2 regions of the Methylobacterium sp. J-059 genome follow, and region 1 is predicted to be linked to the other one. Evidence: riboswitches for the same ligand, from Rfam matches in the RefSeq annotation. Region 1 holds a riboswitch; the other holds the start of a gene.
The links. A riboswitch is a leader RNA that binds a small molecule or an ion and turns the genes downstream of it on or off. The one in region 1 is predicted to bind thiamine pyrophosphate.
Positions count from the first base shown of each region.

Region 2: linked by a shared signal. The riboswitch ahead of thiC (phosphomethylpyrimidine synthase ThiC) and the one ahead of thiO (glycine oxidase ThiO) in region 1 are both predicted to bind thiamine pyrophosphate.

Region 1 covers NZ_JAKSYA010000150.1:38,088-42,290, reverse strand. Annotated here, with positions in the region: gene MKK55_RS22090 (thiamine phosphate synthase) at 1-421, opposite strand, end outside; gene MKK55_RS22085 (thiazole synthase) at 444-1,244, opposite strand; gene thiS (sulfur carrier protein ThiS) at 1,248-1,460, opposite strand; gene thiO (glycine oxidase ThiO) at 1,457-2,683, opposite strand; TPP riboswitch at 2,759-2,887, opposite strand; gene MKK55_RS22070 (TIGR02281 family clan AA aspartic protease) at 3,098-3,601, shown strand; gene MKK55_RS22065 (adenylate/guanylate cyclase domain-containing protein) at 3,610-4,203, opposite strand, start outside.
Region 2 covers NZ_JAKSYA010000186.1:15,724-19,926, forward strand. Annotated here, with positions in the region: gene thiC (phosphomethylpyrimidine synthase ThiC) at 283-2,172, opposite strand; TPP riboswitch at 2,248-2,356, opposite strand; gene MKK55_RS28545 (alpha/beta hydrolase) at 2,475-3,308, shown strand; gene MKK55_RS28550 (HNH endonuclease) at 3,376-3,744, shown strand; gene MKK55_RS28555 (acyltransferase family protein) at 3,870-4,203, shown strand, end outside.

The DNA.
Region 1 (4,203 bases):
CGGCCGTTGCGATGGCGCCGAGGCCGAGGGCGGGACCGTAGCCGGGCTTGCTCGCCGTGGCGAAGACCGGGCTCAGGGTCACGTAATCCGTGTCTTCCGCCGCCTCGACGTCGCGCAGGCCGTGCGCCGAGACGCCGACGAGCGCCGAGGTGCCGAGGCGGCGCCTGGCATCGGCGATGGCGGCACGATCCGTCCCGCCGCCGAGATGGACGCTCGCGCCGAGGGCCGCGGCAAGCTCGAGATCGCCGCCGACCGAGAGCACGCCGCCGGCCTCGCGGACGCGTTCCGCGATGCGCTCCGCCAGCACCCGGCGCTCGGGCGGTGGCAGATCCCTGTCGCGAAACCAGACCCACCGGCACCCGCCGTCGAGCACGGCGGCGATGGTCTCGCCCAGGGGGCGGGGCCCGTGCCGGTCGGTCACCGCAAGGAGCGGCGACGGCAGGCTACGAGCCGACAAGGCCGAGCTGCGGGCTCGACGGCTCGGCCCGGCCGCGGCGCGGGATTCGGCCGGCGCGGTGGGCATCGCGGCCCGCCTGCACGGCGTTGCGCATCGCGCGCGCCATGCGGACGGGATCGGCGGCCTTCGCCACCGCGGTGTTGATCAGGCAGGCGTCGGCGCCCAACTCCATCGCGATCACCGCGTCGGAGGCCGTGCCAATACCGGCATCCACGATCACCGGTACGCTCGTGCGGCGGCAGATCAACTCGAGGTTGGTCGGATTGGCGATGCCCATGCCGGAGCCGATCAGCGAGCCCATCGGCATCACCGCGGCGCAGCCGATGTCGGCGAGCCGCTGGCAGACGATCGGATCGTCGTTGCAGTAGGGCAGCACGACGAAGCCGTCGTCGACGAGGTGGCGGCAGGCCTCGATCAGCTCGGCGACGTCCGGGTACAGGGTCTCGCGGTCGCCGATCACCTCGACCTTGATCCAGTTGGTGTCGAGCGCCTCGCGGGCCAGCTCGGCGGTCATGATCGCGTCGCGGGCGGTCTCGCAGCCGGCGGTGTTCGGCAGGAAGCGGCGTCCTTTCAGGATCTTCACGGTGTCCGAGCCGTGGCCCTGCAGCGAGACCCGGCGGATCGAGGCGGTGGCGACCTCGGCCCCGGAGGCCGCGACCGCATCGCGCATGATCACCTGCGTCGGGTAGCCCGCGGTGCCGATGAACAGCCGCGAGCCCAGCGTGACGCCGGCGATCACGAAGGGGTCGTCGGCCTCCGGTCGGAGGGGTGTGAGCGTGTCGACCATCCTCTAGCCTCCCTGCATGGCGCGTACGATCTCGATGCGGTCGCCCTCGGAGATCGGTGTGGTGTCCCAGTCGCGGCGGCGGACGACGCGGCCGTTGAGCGCGATGGCGACGCCCTGCGGATCGGTGCTGCCGGTCTCCTCCGCCGCCTGCGCGAACAGGGCGGCGACGTCGGCGGCCTCGATCTCGCGAGCCTGTCCGTTCACCGTCAGCTTCATGCCGACGCCCTCAGCTCGGCGCCCGGCGCGAACCGCGCCAGCGAGAAGTCCTGCGCGACCGCCGGCATCGCGCCCGTCGTGACGAGGGCGGCGATCGCGTCGGCGGTCACCGGGGCGAGCAGGTAGCCGTTGCGATGGTGGCCGGTGGCGACCACAAGGCCGGGGGCGATCTCACCGAGGATCGGCGCGTCGTCGTCCGAGGTCGGGCGGAACCCGCTCCAGACGGCCTCGACCTCCATCTCCTCAATGCCGGGCAGCACCCGGCGCGCGCCTTCGAGCAGGGCATAGAGCCCGCCGGCGGTGACGCCGGGGCGGAAGCCGCAATCCTCGACCGTCGCGCCGACGACGATGTGGCCGTCGCTCTTCGGCGCCATGTGGACCTGCTCGGTCCAGACCATGTGGGAGAGCGTGCCGGTGCGGGCCGTGGTCTTCAGCGCCAGCGACTGTCCCTTCAGCGGGCGCACGGGCAGGGCGAGGCTTTGCGGCAGCAGGCCGCCCTCGCCGCTCCAGGCGCCGGCGGCGAGCACCACGGTCTCGGCCACGACCACGCCGTCGGCGGTGCGCAGGCCCGCGACGCGGCCGCCCGTGCGTTCGAGGGCGACGACCGGGCTGTTCTCGACGAGCGCCACGCCGGCGGCACGGCACGCCTCGACGAGCGCCGCCATCACCCGGCTCGGGTCGACCTGATGATCGAGCGGGCAGAGCACGCCCGCGGTGACCGAGGGGCGGAGGGCCGGCTCGCGGCGACGCACGTCGGCACCCGCGATCCACTCGGCGGCGACGCCCGAGCGGCGCTGCAGGTCGAAGCGGAAGCGCAGGCGCTCGACCTCGTCGCGCCCGATGGCCAGCACCAGCGTCCCGTCCTCGCGGTAGTCGATGTCGAGGCCGGACGCCGCTTCGAGCTCAGCGCTAAACCCCGGCCAGCGCCGGAGCGAATCAAGCGCCAGCGGCAGCAGCGGGTCGGAGCCGGGCTCGTGCTCGGCCGCCGGCGCCAGCATGCCCGTGGCGGCGAGGCTCGCGCCGGAGCCGATGGTCTCCCGCTCGACCACGACGACGGACCGCCCGGCCTGCGCCAGCCGCCAGGCGATCGACAGCCCGATCAGGCCGCCGCCGACGATCGCGACGTCGGCACGCGCCGGCAGCGGGACGGTTGGCCGGGCGCCGCCGCTCGTCCGGCGCGTCCCGATCGGTGATGCTGCGTGACGACCCGAATGACGACCCAAGTGATCCTCCGCGTGCTGTCGCAGAGACCGGGCCTGACGCTTCGTCTGAGAAGCTGGGGCACCCCGTCGTCGAAGACGGCGCCCACGGTCCAATCCCTACGCCGGTGTGAACCGGATCAGGTTCGAAGGATTTCCGCGCCGCGGGCCCTCACGAGCCTGCCAGCGGTTTCTCAGCCCCTTGCCGGGGATCTCCCTGGAACACCGCAGATGTGGTCCCGCCGGCCGCCTCGGTCAACCCCGCGGGCCGATCCCCTCCTGCGGATGCGCGCGATTCGTCGTCGCGCCGAGACGGACCGGAAACCCTGTCGGCAGATGGCCGCGCGGTTCCGTCCGGCGGCGGGCACGCCGCCACGCATCGTTCACCGGCGTCGTGCTCGTCTAAGCGTCCTCGATCGGCGGGGGCGAAGGTAGGCGATGCGGACGATCCTGATGCTCTGCCTCGCGGCCGGCCTCGTCGCGGGGGTGCTCGGAGGCATCGGCAACCGCCTGACCAGCCGCAAGGCCGCGGCCCCACCGGTGCCGACGGTGCAACTGGTTGCGTCCGCGCCGACGGCGATCGCGCTCGGCGCCGACCGCAACGGCCACTTCCTCGCCGACGCGCTGGTCGACGGGCGATCGCTGCGCATGATGGTCGACACCGGGGCCACGACGTGCAGCTTTGCGGAAGAGGATGCCGCCCGCCTCGGCATCGTCGTCGGGCCGCGGGACTTCACGCGCCCGGTGATGACCGCCAACGGGACGATCCGCGTCGCACCGGTGCGGATCGGCACGATCCGGATCGGGCCCGTCACCGTGCGCGACGTCGAGGCCGTGATCGTCCCGAGCGGACGCCTCGGCACGAACCTCCTCGGCATGTCGTTCCTGAAGCGCGTGCGCGACTTCAGCATCGCCGGCGGGACGATGACGCTGCGGGGCTGAGGCCCGCCTCAGCCCTGGCCGCGGTGCGGCTTCGGGCGCGGGCGATAGACCATCATCGGCTCGGCGAACCCGTCGAGCACGTGCTCGCCGAGCGGCACCGGATCGCCCCACAGGAAGTCGACGAAGGGCTTCGACATCAGCAGCGGCTCGCCGAGCGTCTTGTTGAGCCGGGCGATGCGGCTCGCCATGTTCACGTCGCGGCCGATGACCGTGAAGTCGAGGCGCGTGCCCGAGCCGACGTTGCCGTAGGCCGCCTCGCCGTGATGGAGCGCGATGCCGGCCATCATCGGCACTGTGAATTGGTGGAGGGTGTTGGCCTCCTCCAGCGCCGCGAGCGCACTTTGTGCCGCCGTCAGCGCCCCCTTGGCGGCGCCGCCGAGGTCGTCACCCGGCTCGCGGAAGATGGCGAGCAGGCCGTCGCCGAGATACTTCAGCACCTCGCCGCCCTCCCGCTCGATCGGCGGCACGAGACAGTCGAAGAAGATGTTGAGCAGGTCGACCGCCTCTTCCAGCGTCATGTTCGCCGAGATGCGGGTGTAGTCGCGCATGTCGGCGAACAGGATCGCCGAGCGGATGCGCTTCACCTGCCCGCGGCGGATGTC
Region 2 (4,203 bases), on a different contig from region 1:
AGGTACTCATCGCGCACCTCTACGGGTCCCGTTGCGGCATGAGACCAGAAGCCGTGCGGCGCGTGAATCGTATCTTAAGACTCCGCCCCGGTACCCGACTGAGCGGGATCATCCTGAAGAATCAGGCAACGACGCGGATCGAATTTTAACGGTTCGCCCCGGCATGCGCCGCGTCCCCGGGGCCCGGTCGAGCGGATGCGAGGCCTCGGAAGCGATCCGCCCCCGCGCGCCTGTCGGCGGGCGGGGGCGGAGCGCTCGGTCATGCGTCCCGGAGTGGCGCCGTCACTCGGCGGCGTCGACGTAGAGCTTGCCGCCCTCGGCCAGGAACTCGCGCGACTTCTCCGCCATCCCGGCCTCGCGCTCGGCGCTGGTGAGGATCGGCGCGGTGTTGAGCACCTCGCCGGCGGCCTCCATCGCCAGCACCTCGGCGCGCAGGTCCTGCGTGATCTTCATCGAGCAGAACTTCGGCCCGCACATCGAGCAGAAATGCGCGACCTTGTGGGCGTCCTTGGGCAGGGTCTCGTCGTGGTAGGCGCGCGCCGTGTCCGGGTCGAGGCCGAGGTTGAACTGGTCCTCCCACCGGAAGTCGAAGCGGGCTTTCGACAGGGCGTCGTCGCGCAGCTGCGCCGCCGGGTGGCCCTTGGCCAGATCCGCGGCGTGGGCGGCGATCCTGTAGGTGATGACGCCGGTCTTCACGTCGTCGCGGTTGGGCAGCCCGAGATGCTCCTTGGGCGTGACGTAGCAGAGCATCGCGCAGCCGAACCAGCCGATCATCGCCGCGCCGATGCCGGAGGTGATGTGGTCGTAGCCCGGCGCGATGTCGGTGGTCAGCGGGCCGAGGGTGTAGAACGGCGCCTCGCCGCACTCGGCGAGCTGCTTCTCCATGTTGACCTTGACCTTGTGCATCGGCACGTGGCCCGGCCCCTCGATCATCGTCTGGCAGCCCTTGTTCCAGGCGATCTTGGTCAGCTCGCCCAGCGTCTCGAGCTCGGCGAACTGCGCCGCGTCGTTCGCGTCGGCGATCGAGCCGGGGCGGAGGCCGTCGCCGAGCGAGAACGAGACGTCGTAGGCGCGGCAGATGTCGCAGATCTCCTCGAAGCGCTCGTAGAGGAACGATTCGCGGTGCCCGGCCAGGCACCAGCGCGCCATGATCGAGCCGCCGCGCGACACGATGCCGGTGACGCGCCGCGCGGTGAGCGGCACGTGGGCGAGGCGCACGCCGGCATGGATCGTGAAGTAGTCGATGCCCTGCTCGGCCTGCTCGATGAGCGTGTCCTTGAACACCTCCCAGTCGAGCTTGAGCGGATCGCCGCCGACCTTCTCGAGCGCCTGGTAGATCGGCACCGTGCCGATCGGCACCGGCGAGTTGCGGATGATCCACGAGCGGATGTTGTGGATGTTGCGGCCGGTCGACAGGTCCATCACCGTGTCGGCGCCCCAGCGGATCGACCAGACCAGCTTCTCCACCTCTTCCGCCGCCGACGAGGTGACGGCCGAGTTGCCGATGTTGGCGTTGATCTTCACCAGGAAGTTCCGGCCGATCGCCATCGGCTCCAGCTCGGTGTGGTTGATGTTGGCCGGGATGATCGCCCGGCCGCGGGCGACCTCGTCGCGCACGAACTCGGGCGTGATGAACGGCGGCACCGAGGCGCCGAAGCTCTCGCCGTCGGCGAGCGCCGCGTGCGCCCGGTCGAGCATCTGCTCGCGGCACAGGTTCTCGCGGTTTGCGACGTAGATCATCTCCTCGGTGACGATCCCGGCGCGGGCGAACTCGTACTGCGTCACCATCTGGCCCGGGCCGGCCTTGCGGATCGTCCGCTCGGCGGGGCAGGGGGCCACCAGCTTGTCGGCCGGCACGAAGCCGTTGTCCTCGGGCTTCACGATGCGCGGCTGCACGGCGGCGTAGTCGCGCTTGGCGATCCACGGGTCGCGCAGGGTCAGCAGGCCCTTGGCGAGGTCGATGCGGGCGTCGGTCTCGGTGTAGGGGCCGGACGGGTCGTAGACCCGCACCGCCGGCTCGTTCGGGTCGGTCAGCACGATCTCGCGGAACGGCACCCGGATGTCCTCCCGGCCGGCCACGCTCGCGTAGACCTTGCGCGAGCCGGTCACCGGACCCGTGGTCACGGTCTCGGGACTTCCCTTGACGTCTTTGGACAGGACGGGCGCGTTCATCGAGTGGGTCTCCCGGCTTTGGGGCGATCCGGCACGCGTCGATGGAGATGCGATGAAGCGGCAGACGCCGGGATCGGCGCCGCAGGTTCCCGTCCCTCCGCCGGTACGAGCCGGATCAGGTTCAAGGGTCAGGACGTCGCGTCCACTCTCAGCCCCCGGTTGCGGGGCCCCCCTCGGAATGGTTCGAATCTCCGCGTGCCGCCGGACTTTGTCAATGCGTGCGACAGACCATGCCGGGACGGACGGCTGCCGGCGTCGCCGCGGAACGGTTAGGGTCCGCCCGCGAGACCCGGCGGAGACCCATGCGCATCCTGCTCGTCCTGGCGGCCGCCGCCATCGTCTTCGGCGGCCCCATCGCCGCGCTGGCCGTCTTCCAGCGCAACCTGCTCTACCCGGGCGCCTTCATCGCCGGCCCGCGCGCACGCCTGCCGGTGCCGCCGGGCACCGAAGCGATCTCGCTCGTCACCGCCGACGACGAGCGCCTGCATGCCCTGTGGCGGGCGCCGCGCCCCGGCTGCGGCGTCGTGGTCAGCTTCCACGGCAACGGCTCGCGCCCCGAGCCCGCGGCCGCCCGCTTCGCCGCCGCGCCCTGGTCCGGCGCCGGATGGGGCGTGGTGGCGATCGCCTATCGCGGCTATCCCGGATCGACCGGCACGCCGACGGAGGACGGGCTGATCGCCGACGGGCTCGCGGCCGTCGCCGAGGCCGCGCGGCGGGCGCCCGGCGCTCCGATCCTGCTGCACGGTCATTCCCTCGGCGCCGCGGTCGCGGTCGCCGTGGCGGAGCGGGTGCCGCATCTCGGGCTCTACCTCGAGGCGCCGTTCGATTCGCTGCCCGGCATCGTGCGCCTCGCCTTCCCCTACGCGCCGACCACCCTGCTGCGCGATACCTGGCGCTCCGATGCGCGCATCGCGCGGGCCGGCGGGCCGGTGCTCATCGTCCACGGCACGGCGGACGGCGTCGTGCCGGTGAAGCTCGGGCGCCGCCTCGCCACGGCGGCGGGCGCGAGCGCCCGCTTCGAGGCGGTCGCCGGCGACCACGTCTCGGTGCTCGGAACCCGCGACCACCTGGCCGAAACCTTGTTCGGCGACCGCGTCCGGCCGGGCTGCCCGGCGCTCGCCGCAGCGACGCCTTGACGCCGCGCCGCGGTTTTCCCGCAATCCCATATCGCCGGTCGGACCCGATGCGAACGGAGGCGAGGCGGTGGGGCGACGCGAGCGGCGCTGGCGCGAGGACGATCCCGAGACGCAGGCGCGCAGCCCCGAGCCGGTGATCTGCCCGCTCTGCGAGCGCCCGATCCCGCCCCGCGCCCGCTCGAGCCTGCATCACCTCGTGCCGAAGCTGAAGGGCGGCACCCACGGCACCACCGTGCGGCTGCACCAGGTCTGCCACTCGGCGATCCATGCCCGGCACAGCGAAGCCGAGCTCGCCCGGCGCCTCGCCGACGTCGGCGCGCTCCGCGCCGAGCCGGAGATCGCGCGCTTCATCGCCTGGGTGCGGACCAAGCCCGACGACTTCCACGCTGCCACGCGGATGACGCGGGACCGTCGCTCGGCCAAGCGCAAGAGCTGACGCCGGGCCCCGGAGCGGATTCACCCCGCGTTCGCCATGCCGCGCGATGGCGCTGCGGGGCTCAGGCGGCCTTTACGGATCCCGCCCAAGGGTTGCGCCGACGGGGCGACCGGGCGGAGGCGGTGATGGCGGGGGCGGCGGGCACGGCGGGGCCGGGGGATGCGATGCGTCTCGCCTGGGTCGACGTCGCCAAGGGCATCTGCATCCTCCTCGTGGTGATGATGCATTCCACCCTCGGCACCGGCGAGGCGATGGACGGTGAGGGTTTCCTCCACACGGTGGTGAGCTTCGCGAAGCCGTTCCGGATCCCGGACTTCTTCCTGCTGTCGGGCCTGTTCGTCGGCCGGGTGATCGACCGCGACTGGCGCTTGTTCGCCGACCGGCGTGTCGTCCACTTCGCCTACTTCTACGGGCTCTGGGTCGTCGTCCAGTCGCTCGCGAAGTATCCGGCGATCGTCG